DNA from 3 places in the Janthinobacterium sp. SUN118 genome. Region 3 is predicted to be linked to each of the others. Evidence: predicted binding sites of a transcription regulator. Region 3 holds the regulator's gene; each other region holds the start of a gene.
What was found. The regulator FNR, encoded in region 3, switches genes on or off when oxygen is low (the NO sensors DNR and NnrR bind a similar motif). The targets are predictions, from matches to a motif close to TTGATNNNNATCAA.
Positions count from the first base shown of each region.

Region 1: O0880_RS11895 (PAS domain-containing methyl-accepting chemotaxis protein) is a predicted target of FNR. The motif match lies at 2,604-2,617, and genes of this name have one in related genera.
Region 2: paaA (1,2-phenylacetyl-CoA epoxidase subunit PaaA) is a predicted target of FNR. The motif match lies at 2,333-2,346, and genes of this name have one in related genera.

Region 1 covers NZ_JAPUBV010000001.1:2,635,795-2,639,685, forward strand. Annotated here, with positions in the region: gene O0880_RS11890 (protein-glutamate O-methyltransferase CheR) at 1-346, opposite strand, end outside; gene O0880_RS11895 (PAS domain-containing methyl-accepting chemotaxis protein) at 350-2,413, opposite strand; gene O0880_RS11900 (3-hydroxyacyl-CoA dehydrogenase NAD-binding domain-containing protein) at 2,967-3,891, shown strand, end outside.
Region 2 covers NZ_JAPUBV010000001.1:384,264-388,154, forward strand. Annotated here, with positions in the region: gene O0880_RS01800 (M14-type cytosolic carboxypeptidase) at 1-726, opposite strand, end outside; gene O0880_RS01805 (hypothetical protein) at 869-1,120, shown strand; gene paaX (phenylacetic acid degradation operon negative regulatory protein PaaX) at 1,276-2,205, opposite strand; gene paaA (1,2-phenylacetyl-CoA epoxidase subunit PaaA) at 2,430-3,419, shown strand; gene paaB (1,2-phenylacetyl-CoA epoxidase subunit PaaB) at 3,448-3,732, shown strand; gene paaC (1,2-phenylacetyl-CoA epoxidase subunit PaaC) at 3,732-3,891, shown strand, end outside.
Region 3 covers NZ_JAPUBV010000002.1:706,521-710,411, reverse strand. Annotated here, with positions in the region: gene ccoG (cytochrome c oxidase accessory protein CcoG) at 1-593, shown strand, start outside; gene O0880_RS18865 (FixH family protein) at 649-1,173, shown strand; gene fnr (fumarate/nitrate reduction transcriptional regulator Fnr) at 1,298-2,056, opposite strand; gene O0880_RS18855 (response regulator) at 2,307-3,891, shown strand, end outside.

The DNA of each region.
Region 1 (3,891 bases), on a different contig from region 3:
CGCTGGCGGCGGCCGCCGACCACACTTTCAGGCAGGCGCCAGGATGGGCGCGGGCCCAGGCGGGCAGGTAGCGGTCGCGCACATAGTCCCACACCTGCGGCGTGCGGAAGAACAGGGTGTCGTTGGTGGTCACCAGGTCGATGAAATGGCTCACCTCGTCGCGGTCGCTGGCCACGCGTTCCAGGTAAGCCTGGTAGCTGTGCAGCGACAGCGCCTGCAGCCGGGGCTGCAGGCGCCGCTCCAGCAAGACGCTCTTGCGCGGCGTCATGGCGATGCCCGTATGCTCGCGCACCAGCGCGATCAGGCTCGTCAGGACCTCGGGCGTCAGGCTGGCCGCGTGGCTCATGGCCTACACCACGAAGCCGGAGACAGTCTGGTTCAGACTGCCCGCGCGCTCGTTCAGGCCATCGGTGGAGCGGGCGATGCTGTCGCAGTTGGCAGCCGACTTTTCCGTTTCCTCGGCGATATACTGGATCGCCGTCGACACTTCGCGCGCCGTCAGCAGCTGCTCGTTGGCCGCCTTCGAGATATCCGAGATGGCCAGCGTGGTTTTCGCCACGCCCGAGACGATCTTGTCGAAGGCGTCGCTGGCCTGGCGCGAAATCTCGCTGCCCGTCGAGACGCGCTTGACGGATTCGTTGATCAGCTTGGAAATTTCCTTGGTTGCCTGCGAGGAGCGCTCGGCCAGCTTGCGCACCTCGTCGGCGACGACGGAAAAGCCCAGGCCGTGTTCGCCCGCGCGTGCCGCCTCGATGGCCGCGTTGAAGGCCAGCATATTGGTCTGGTTGGCGATTTCGCTGATGACCTTGACGATTTCGCCGATGTCTTCCGACGAGCGGTTGATCAAGTCCATCGCCTCGATCGACTTGGCGACGGCGCGCGCGCCCGCTTCCGCCTCCTGCTGCGTGGCTTTCGCCAGGTAGTCGGCGTTCGAGGTGTTTTCGGCGATGGAATTGATGGAAAAGGTCAGGCCGTCGATGGACGCGTTCATTTCCTCGACCGTCGCGCCCAGCGCCTGCGTGCCGACGGCCACGCCCGTGGCCCGCTCGGCGATCGCGTGCGAGGCGTCGGCAAAGCCGTTCGCCGCCGACACCACGTTGCCGATCACGCCGCGCAGGTCGACGATCATCTTGCTGATGCCGCCGGCCAGCAGGTCGATCGGTTCCTCGCCTTCGGGCACGATATTGCAGGTCAGGTCGCCTTGCGCCGCGCGCGCCACGGATTCGAGCAGGGCATTGACCTTGCGGCTGTCGTTGGCGGACCTGGCCTGGATGCTGTTTTCCAGGTTCACCTGCTCCGTGATGTCGATGGCGAATTTCACCACCTTATATGGCTTGCCGTTGAGGTCGAGGATGGGGTTGTAAGTGGCCTGTATCCACACCACCTTGCCGTGGTTGCCCAGGCGCTTGTAGCGGCCGCTGTCGAATTCGCCGCGGTTGAGCTTTTGCCAGAACTTCTTGTAGTCGGCGCTGCTCGCATACTCGGGCTCGCAGAACTGGCGGTGGTGCTCGCCCTTGATGTCGCTCAAATCGTAGCCCATGACGGCGAGGAAATTTTCGTTCGCGTCGAGCACATTGCCCTGCATGTCGAACTCGATCACGGCCTGGGCCTTGCCGATGGCGCTGACCTTGCCCTCGTACTCGGCGTTGCGTTTCTTCAGGGCCGTGATGTCGCTGGCGAACTTGACCACCTTGAACGGCCGGCCTTCCGCGTCGAAGATGGGATTGTAGGTGGCGTTGAGCCAGATTTCGCGGCCATCCTTCGTCACGCGCTTGTATTCGCCGGCGTCGAACAGGCCTTGTCCCAGTTTCTGCCAGAACTGCGCATATTCGTCGCTCTTGGCGTATTCGGCTTCGCAAAAGATGCGGTGGTGCTTGCCCTCGATTTCCTCGGGCGTATAGCCGACGGCCTTGAGGAAGTTTTCGTTGGCGCGGATGATGGTGCCGTCGAGGCGGAATTCGATCACGGCCTGCGCCTTGCTGATGGCGTTGATCTTGCCTTCGTAATCGGCAGTGCGGCGCTTGCTGGCCGTGATGTCGGTGGCAAACTTGATGACTTTGTACGGCTTGCCGTCGGCGTCGAGGATGGGGTTATAGGAAGCGTTGATCCACACTTCGCGTCCATCCTTGGTCAGGCGCTTGTATTCGCCCTGGTCGAATTCGCCGCGGGCCAGCCGGGCCCAGAAGTTGCGGTATTCGGGCGTTTTCACATACTCGGGGTCGCAGAACAGCGCATGGTGCTTGCCTTGCACCTCCGCCAGGGTATAGCCGAGCACGTTCAAGAAATTGTCGTTCGCATGCAGGATGGTGCCGTCGAGTTCGAATTCGATCACGGCCTGTACACGGTTGAGTGCAGTATTTATCGCTTGTAAGTCCAGATCCTGCGAATGGCTGACATGGCTGGCTGCGTCCATAGTATTTCCTTCTGTGTGAGGCGAAGTGAATGGGGGCGATAATACTGATCTGGTAATGACTACATAAATGGCTTACATCCATGAAAAAATGATGGCGACCGTGCGCGCGGTGATAATCGGTGAGAATGTCCGCAATACGCACGGCTATTTCGGCAATGACTGTGCCTAATATTAAATCAATTGCAGAGTATTGATTTGAATCAACTATTTTATTATTCCCCAGCGTCAGGCGAAAAACAAGGGGGCTGAATAAATAATGCGAAAAGTGTCGTTATTGTCCAGTGTTGGTATATATCGGGGCATTTTTCATATAATAAAACGATGTTTTTCTTATTGCTGTTTTATTATTTAAATGAATATCCAAACGATAGCTGCTGGCGCCGGGCGCGGTCCGTGCCGCCCTGCGCAGGTGGGCGATGTTGTACCATGGCGCCCAGGGCGACCGCCTGGCACGCCACGACAAAAATAATACGAGCGTTCTTTTATGCGGTATAGTGAAGCTTCATCCCTTGCAACCACCTCATACGTTGAGCAAAACCAATAAGGAAGAGACATGAGTGCTGAATATCAGGTGAACGGCGCCGTTGCCGTCATTACCCTTAGCAATCCGCCAGTCAATGGCCTGGGCCTGGCAACGCGCACGGCCGCCGTCGCCGGCATCCGCCAGGCGCTGGCCGACGACAGCGTGAAAGCCATCGTCATCACGGGCGCCGGCAAGGCCTTCTCGGGCGGCGCCGATATCAAGGAATTCAATTCGCCCAAGGCGCTCACGGAACCGACCCTGCATACCCTGATCAATGTGGTCGAGCAGTCGGGCAAGCCCGTCGTGGCGGCCATCCACAGCGTCTGCATGGGCGGCGGCCTGGAGCTGGCGCTCGGCTGCAACTACCGCGTGGCCGCGCCGGGCGCGCAGATGGCCTTGCCGGAAGTCAAGCTGGGCATCTTGCCGGGCGCGGGCGGCACACAGCGCCTGCCGCGCGTGCTGGGCCTGGAAATGGCGCTCAACATGATCGTTTCCGGTACGCCCGTGGCGTCCGACAAGCTGGCCGGCACGGCCCTGTTCGACGAAGTCATCGCGCCGGGCGCGGACTTGCTGAGCGCCGCCGTGGCTTTCGCGACGAAGGTGGCCGACGTGCGCCCGCTGCCGAAAGTGCGCGAGCGCAAGGTCGATTACCCGAACCACGAAGCCTTTCTGCAGTTTTCGCGCAATACGGTGAAAGCCATGTCCGGCCCGTTCCCCGCGCCGCTGAAATGCGTGGATGCCGTGGCGGCCGCCGTGACGATGAAATTCGACGACGGCTTGAAGTATGAGCGCGAACTGTTCATGCAACTGGTGCAGTCGCCCGAGTCGAAAGCCCTGCGCCACGCCTTCTTTGCCGAGCGCGTGGCCAGCAAGGTGCCCGACGTGCCGGCCGATACGCCCGTGCGCACGATCGCCAGCGCGGCCATCGTCGGCGCCGGCACCATGGGCGGCGGCA
Region 2 (3,891 bases), on a different contig from region 3:
GAACACTTCTGGGCTGCGCTCCATCGTCGGCGTCATCCATTCGCGGTTCAGGTTGGCGCCGGCCGCGTTGGTGCGCAGGTTGCCATGCACGGAACCATCCGGGTTCATGTTCGGCACCACGTAGAAGACGGCGTCTTGCAGGCATTGGCGGGCAAATGGATTGGCCTGGTCCAGCAGCGCCTCGAGCATGCCTTCGACAAACCATTCGGCCATCGTCTCGCCCGGGTGCTGGCGCGCAATGACCCAGACTTTCTTCTCGGCATCGGCATCGCCGACCACCAGCAGATTCATGTCGCGGCCTTCCACCGTGCTGCCCAGGTCGATCAATCGCACCAGCGGCGACGCTTGCGCGCTGTCGATCAGGGCCAGGTGGCGGTCCCATGGGTACGGTTCGAAATAGGCGTAGTACACGCTTTCCTCTTCCGGCGTGTGCGCGATGGTCATCACGGTGCCGTCAAAGCTGGTCGGCACGCGGAACCACGTTTCGCGGTCGTAGCTGGCGACAGCCTGGTAATCCTTCCAGCCGTCCGGGTAGGCCGACTTGCCTGCATTCATGAAGCGGATCGTGCACGCCTCGCCCTGTGCGCCTTGCAGGCGGAAATAAAACCACTGCGTGATGTCGGCGTGGGAATCCTTGCGAATGTTCAGCTCGATGGATTGGGCATCGTCGGCGCGCAGCACTTCGATCGCGCCGGCATCGAATTGCTGGCTGATTTTAATGGTCATGAGTGTTCCTGATAAAAACAAGAGAGGTTTTGCATCGTGTGCAATGGCGCGATGATACCTGTTTTGTCTGCGTCTTTGTGCTGGCGCAAACGACGCGCGATGCGCTTTGCTAAGGTGATAGCTCGAACATCGGGAGATCATCATGGACGACAACGGTAAACACATACGCGAGCTGGAAAAGAAAGTCAGCGCCCTCAGCGACGCGCTGGCGCACCTGGGCAAGGGCACGACCTTGCAGGAATTGCTGCGCATCCTGCGCTTTCCCGGCTACACGACGCCGGCCGAATTCACCTTCAATGCCGCCATCCTCGACACCATGCTGGTGCAGGCCAATGCGCTGGAAAAGCTGGGGCAGGATTTGCTGGCCGGGGCGAAACAGGTCGTCGTCAAGTAATGAGCGTCTGATGAATCGTCTGATGAATCGTCTGATTAATCAGCGCCTGTTGCTGCACGCCTGCCGAACGCCTGCAAAATGTTCGGGGCCCGGCGCAGGGCCGCAGGCAGCACAAACGTAGGCCCGGGCCCTGCAACGCCGCCATGGACGTTTTCTCAGGTGTTCAACCCGCCGAAACGTTCGTAGAACCACGGCTCCACATCGGGCGCCTGCGCATCCTCGCGCCGCAGGGTGGCCAGGATATGCTCCTCGGCGGCCGCATACGTGATGCGGTACAGCGCGCGCGCCAGCGCGTAGGCCTGCGTGCCGGGCCACGGTTCGGGCAGCAGCTCGACGGGCAGTTGCGGATCGTGCAATTGCACGCGGCGGTAGGCGTGCGTCAACAGTGAGCGGATGACGAACGCTTGTTCGGCGTCGAACACGGGGTTGTCTTGCAGCAAGGTCAGCAGCGGCTGGAAGCTGGCGATGAATTTTTCATAGCCGGCCATCACTTCCGACAAATCCCAGCATTCGCCCACCATGTCGCGCAGCGGGCGCGTACTGACGCCCGGCAATTCTGTGGTGTGGCACACATACAGCTTGCCCTGCACTTCGTTGCGCGCGAGGATATCCTCGAGCGCTTCCGCATTGCTGGCCGGATGGCCGAAGATGCCGGGCGCGATCAAGCCATAGCCAGCCCACAGCAATTCCTTGCGCAGGGCGCCCCGTTCGGCGGCGCCGATGCTGCCGGCCGGGCCGATCACCAGTGTCCAGCTGCCATCCCAGTGCGCGACCAGCGGCGCATAGATGCGGCGGTAGGCGCGCTCGAAGCGGGCCAGCGCGTCGGGACGTATCGTATAGGCGCTGCGGCGGCCATCCCTTTGCGAGCTGAGCCAGCCTTCCTGCGCCAGGCGGAACACGCTGGTGCGCAGCAAGCGGTCGTTGACGCCGAACGGCGCCAGCAATTCGATCAGGCTGCCGAGCCAGATGGCGCCGCCGCGCGGCACGATGGCATCGCCGAAAATCGTCATCACCAGCGACTTCGAGCGGGGCGGGTCGGTGGCGAGGAAGGCGGCTATCCATGCGCTGCAAGCGGTGTTCTTCATGTGGTCCTGGTCTGGCCGTATTGGTCGTTTCAATAAAAGCAGCAGTTTACTTTGCCATGCGCCGGGGCGTGGACTATTTTTTCACATCATACCTCCGTAAAAGGCTCATAAGATACGGATTTATGAAATGATTCAAATCAAGTGTATGCAAATCGTTTTATGTATCGTATTATCCGTGTATCGCTTTGCGCTATAGCAAAGAAACACGACATGGGAGACACATCATGTACGCACAAATGGTTGAAACCGGCCTCAAAAACGTCCGCTCGATCGACGACATGGGATCGGAAGAACGCGCTTTTCAGGCGCGCATCGACGAAGGCATCAAGATCGAAGCCAAGGACTGGATGCCGGACGCCTACCGCAAGACCCTGATCCGCCAGATTTCGCAGCACGCCCACTCGGAAATCGTCGGTCAATTGCCTGAGGGTAACTGGGTCACGCGCGCGCCTACCCTGAAGCGCAAGTCCATCCTGCTGGCGAAGATCCAGGACGAAGCGGGCCACGGCCTGTACCTGTACAGCGCCGCGGAAACTCTCGGTGTCTCGCGCGACGAGCTGCTGGCTGCCTTGCACTCAGGCAAAGCCAAGTATTCCAGCATCTTTAACTATCCGACCCTGTCGTGGGCCGACATGGGCGCCATCGGCTGGCTGGTCGACGGTTCCGCCATCATCAACCAGATTCCCCTGTGCCGCTGCTCGTATGGCCCGTATGCACGCGCCATGATCCGCGTCTGCAAGGAAGAATCGTTCCATGCGCGCCAGGGTTACGACATCATGATGTCGCTGTGCAAGGGCACGCCCGCGCAGAAAGCCATGGCGCAGGATGCGCTGAACCGCTGGTGGTGGCCTTCGCTGATGATGTTCGGCCCGTCCGACGCCGCTTCCGTCAACAGCGCCCAATCGGCGCAATGGCGCATCAAGCTGTTTTCGAACGATGAGTTGCGCCAGCGCATGGTCGACCAGACCGTGCCGCAAATCGAATACCTGGGCCTGACCGTGCCCGACCCCGACCTGAAATTCAATGCCGAAACGGGCCACTACGAATTCGGCGAGATCGACTGGTCCGAGTTCAACAATGTCTTGAAGGGCAATGGCCCGTGCAACCGCGAGCGCCTGCAAACGCGCGTGAAAGCGTATGAGGACGGCGAATGGTTCCGCGATGCCTTGGTCGCGTATGCAGACAAGCAAGCCGCTAACAAAGCGGCAGCGTAAACAGATAAGACAGATAGGGGAGAGCAACATGAGCAAAGAATGGCCATTGTGGGAAGTTTTCATCCGCAGCCAGCACGGGCTGGCACACAAGCATGTGGGCAGCCTGCACGCTTCCGACGCCACCATGGCGGTCAACCATGCGCGCGACGTCTACACGCGCCGCAATGAGGGCGTGAGCATCTGGGTGGTGCGCGCAGCCGACATCGTCGCCAGCAGCCCCGGCGACAAGGGCGCGCTGTTCGAACCATCGAACAGCAAGGTGTACCGTCACCCCACCTTCTTCCCGATGCCGGAAGAAGTCAAGAACCTGTGATGGGAGCGCCTGCGATGGATGACAAGGTCAATTACCTCCTGCGCCTGGGCGACAACGCCCTGGTCCTCAGCCAGCAGCTGTCGCAGCTGTGCGGCAAGGGCCCGGCGCTGGAAGAAGACATGGCGCTGACCAACGTGGCGCTGGACCTGCTGGGCCAGA
Region 3 (3,891 bases):
GTCCGACCGGCATCGATATCCGCAACGGCCTGCAGTATGAATGCATCGGCTGCGCCGCCTGCGTCGATGCCTGCAACAGCGTGATGGACAAGGTCGACCGGCCACGCGGACTGGTACGCTACAGTACCGACCATGCGATGGAAAACAACTTCGACTCGAAGCAGATCCGCCAGCGCGCCATGCGCCCGCGCGTGCTGATCTACACCTCCATCCTGGCCCTGATCATCATCGCCGTGTGTACCTCGCTGGCCCTGCGCACGCCGCTGAAGATGGACGTCATCCGCGACCGCGGCTCGATGGGGCGCGAAGTGGAAGATGGCATGATCGAGAACGTCTACCGCCTGCAGATCATGAACACTTCGGAGCAAAGCCAGAGCTTCAGGATCAGCGTTGCCGGCTTGCCGGGCCTGACCTTGCTGACGCGCGATGAAGTGACCTTGCAGGCAACGGAAACGCTGGGCTGGCCGATCCGCCTGCGCGTGCCGCACGGCGTGGGAGAGAAGGGCTCGAACAAGATCACGATCGAGCTGCAGTCGCTGGACGACCCGTCGCTGCACGTGCGCGAAAGCGCCGTGTTCATCGTGCCACGTTAAACAGGAAAGGCGGCAGGAATCCCCGTGTTCTTGCCGCCGTCACAAGGAGAAAACAATGTCCGACAGTCTGAAACTGCAAGCCCCCGCCGCGCCCTGGTACAAGCACCGCTGGCCATGGCTGCTGATGATCGGTCCCGGGCTGTCCGTCGTCGTCGGCAGCTTCATGGGCTATATCGCGTTTACGCAACCTGACGCGCTGGTGGTGGGCGACTATTACAAGCAGGGCAAGGCCATCAACCAGGACTTGCGGCGCGATACGGCCGCCAGCAACCTGGCCATGTCGACCAGCCTGGCGTACGACGTGGCGCAAGCACGCCTGACGGGCTCCGTGCACAGCTTCGGCAAGGCGTACCAGGCGCCGCTGCAGCTGCACCTGGCGCACGCGACCTTGCCGGAAAAGGATATCAAGCTGCTGGTGCAGCCCGACGCCATGGGCAACTTCTCGGTGGCGCTGCCGATGCTCGAGCGCAGCCGCTGGCAGGTGCTGGTGGAAAACAATACGCGCGAGTGGCGCCTGTCGGGCATCTGGACCTGGCCCGCGCAGCGCAGCATCGCGCTGCATGCGGACGAGGAACTATAAGGCCAGCGCCGGGGAAAACCGTGGCGGGCGCCAGTGATGGACGGCCGGGAAGCGCAGCTGTGCCGGTGTACAGCGCGCAACGCAAGCCGCAAAGCGCGACGCGCAGCAGGTTTTGACGGTGCCGTTATTTGCAGGTGTCGGTGCCGGCCGTAATGGCTTTTAATTTTGCCGGCTGCAGGATCTCGATCTCGCGGTTCGACACGCGCAGCCAGCCTTCCTTCTTGAACTTCGACAGCAAGCGGCTGACGCTCTCGATGGTCAGGCCCAGGTAGTTGCCGATTTCCTCGCGCGACATGCGCAGCTGGAAGTTGCTGCCCGAATAGCCGCGCGCCTCGTAGCGCGACGCCAGGTTGACGATGAAGGCGGCAAAACGCTGCGTCGCCTGCATATTGCCCAGCAACAGCATCACGCTTTGCTCGCGCGTGATTTCCTGGCTCATCATGCGGTGGAAATGGCGCAGCAGGGTGGGCATATTGCCCAGCAATTGTTCCAGGCTGGAAAACGGGATTTCACACACTTCGCTGTCTTCCAGCGCCACGGCATTGCAGTGGTGGCGGTCGGCGCTGATGGCGTCCATGCCCAGCAGTTCGCCAGCCATCTGGAAGCCCGTCACCTGCTCTTCGCCGCCCGGATTGATCTGGTAAGTCTTGAAGTGGCCCAGGCGGATCGCGTACAGGTTCTGGAACGAGTCGCCGATGCGGAACAGCGAGGCGCCGCGCGCGACCTTGCGGCGACGGCCGATAATCTGGTCCAGCCTGTCCATGTCGCCCACGTCGAGGCCCATCGGCAGGCACAATTGATGCATGCTGCACGTCGAGCAGCGCGCACGCAACGCTTCCACGTTCACGGCGGGCAAGGCTGGAGAGAGTAGCGCTTCTGTCATGTCATTACCTTTTTGAAAATGCAACAACAAGTTTACTGCATAGCGCGCTTGCCTGTGCCATTTTCCCCGTCATTCACGCTAATTTCGCTGAATAAACGACGTCCTGCATTTAATTTTATGGCAACATCGTCAATTGCTGCTTTGACGGCGGGAATTTACGCGGCCGGCGCTTGCCAAGTTGCTGTATTGATAGGAAAATTCCTGACAGCATTATCTGCCGCCTGTCCCTTCGGGGACTGAAAAGGAAATCATGAAGCCTCTCGGCATTAAAGCAAAAGTCGCGCTGGCCACCAGCCTGACCTCGATCGCCATGATCGCCCTGGTCACCATGATCCAGGTCAAGCACATGCGCGACGATTTCACGCAAGTACTGCTGGTCCAGCAAACGGCCCTGATCGAGCGCACGGCCGAAGAGCTCGACGACAAGCTGGCGATGCTGCTCGACATCATCACCCAGACGGCGCGCCACCAGCCGCCCGCCCTCATGGCCGACGCCGGCGCATTGCGCGAGTACTATACGCAGCGCGCCATGCTGGCCCTGTTCGACGACGTGCTGGTGCTCGACACGCAGGGCAAGGTGGTGGCCAACGTGCCCGAGGTGCCGGGACGCAACGGCACCGACGTGACGGACCGCGATTACTTCCATACCGTCATGCGCACGAAACAGGCGATGATCACGCAACCGATGCTGGGCAAGACCAGCCACTTGCCCATCGTGCAGATGGTCGCGCCCGTGCTGGACAAGAACGGCGCCGTGGCCGGCATCGTGATCGGCGTGCTGCGCCTGTACAAGGACAATATGCTGGGCCACCTGCGCACGGCCAAGGTGGGCAAGAGCGGCTATTACTTCATCCTCACGCGCGAAGCCGTGCCGCGCTACGTGCTGTACCCCGATACCAGCCGCCTGCTGCAGCCGCGCGCGCCGAACGCCAACCAGACCACCACGCAGCTGCTGAAGGAAGACGGCGAAGGCAGCATGGTCAGCACCAACAGCCGCGGCATCACGGCCGTCAACAGCTTCAAGCGATTGAAATCCGTAAACTGGCTGCTGGCCGCCTCGCTGCCCGTGGCCGACGCGTTCGAGCCGTTCAACGGCGTACTGTCGCGGCTGGTACTCTGGAGCATCTGCGCCTCGCTGCTGGCCGCGGCCGTGCTGGGCTGGGTCACCGTGCGCCTGCTGTCGCCGCTGGTGCGCCTGCGCGACACCCTGCTGTCGCTGCGCGCCTCGGGCAACCGCTTCACCCCCGTGCCGGTGCAGCAGCGCGACGAGATCGGCGAGCTGACGGAGGCGTTCAACGGCCTGATGGGCGAGCGCGACCGGCTGCAGCACGAGCTCGAGGCGCGCGCGGCGGAGCTGGAGCAGGAGCGCGACCGGGCCGAGGCGGCCAACCGCGCGAAGAGCGATTTCGTGGCCAACATGAGCCATGAAATCCGCACGCCTCTCAATGCCGTGCTGGGCATGGTGTATTTGCTCGGCAATACCAAGCTCAACACCGAGCAGCGCAAGTACCTGACCATGGTACGCGTGGCGGGCCAGTCGTTATTGGGCATCCTCAACGATGTGCTCGATTTTTCCAAGATCGAGGCGCGCCGCATGGATCTGTCTCCCGTCGAGTTCGACCTCGATGAAGTCATGAATACCCTCGCCACGACGATGACCATGAATGCCGGCGAGAAAGAACTCGAGCTGGCCATCGCCGTCGAACCCGACGTGCCGCGCCGCCTCGTCGGCGACGCCCAGCGGCTGCAGCAAATCCTCGTCAACCTGGCCGGCAATGCCATCAAGTTTACCGAGAGCGGCGAAGTGGTGGTGGCCGTCAGCCTGGCCGAAAGCA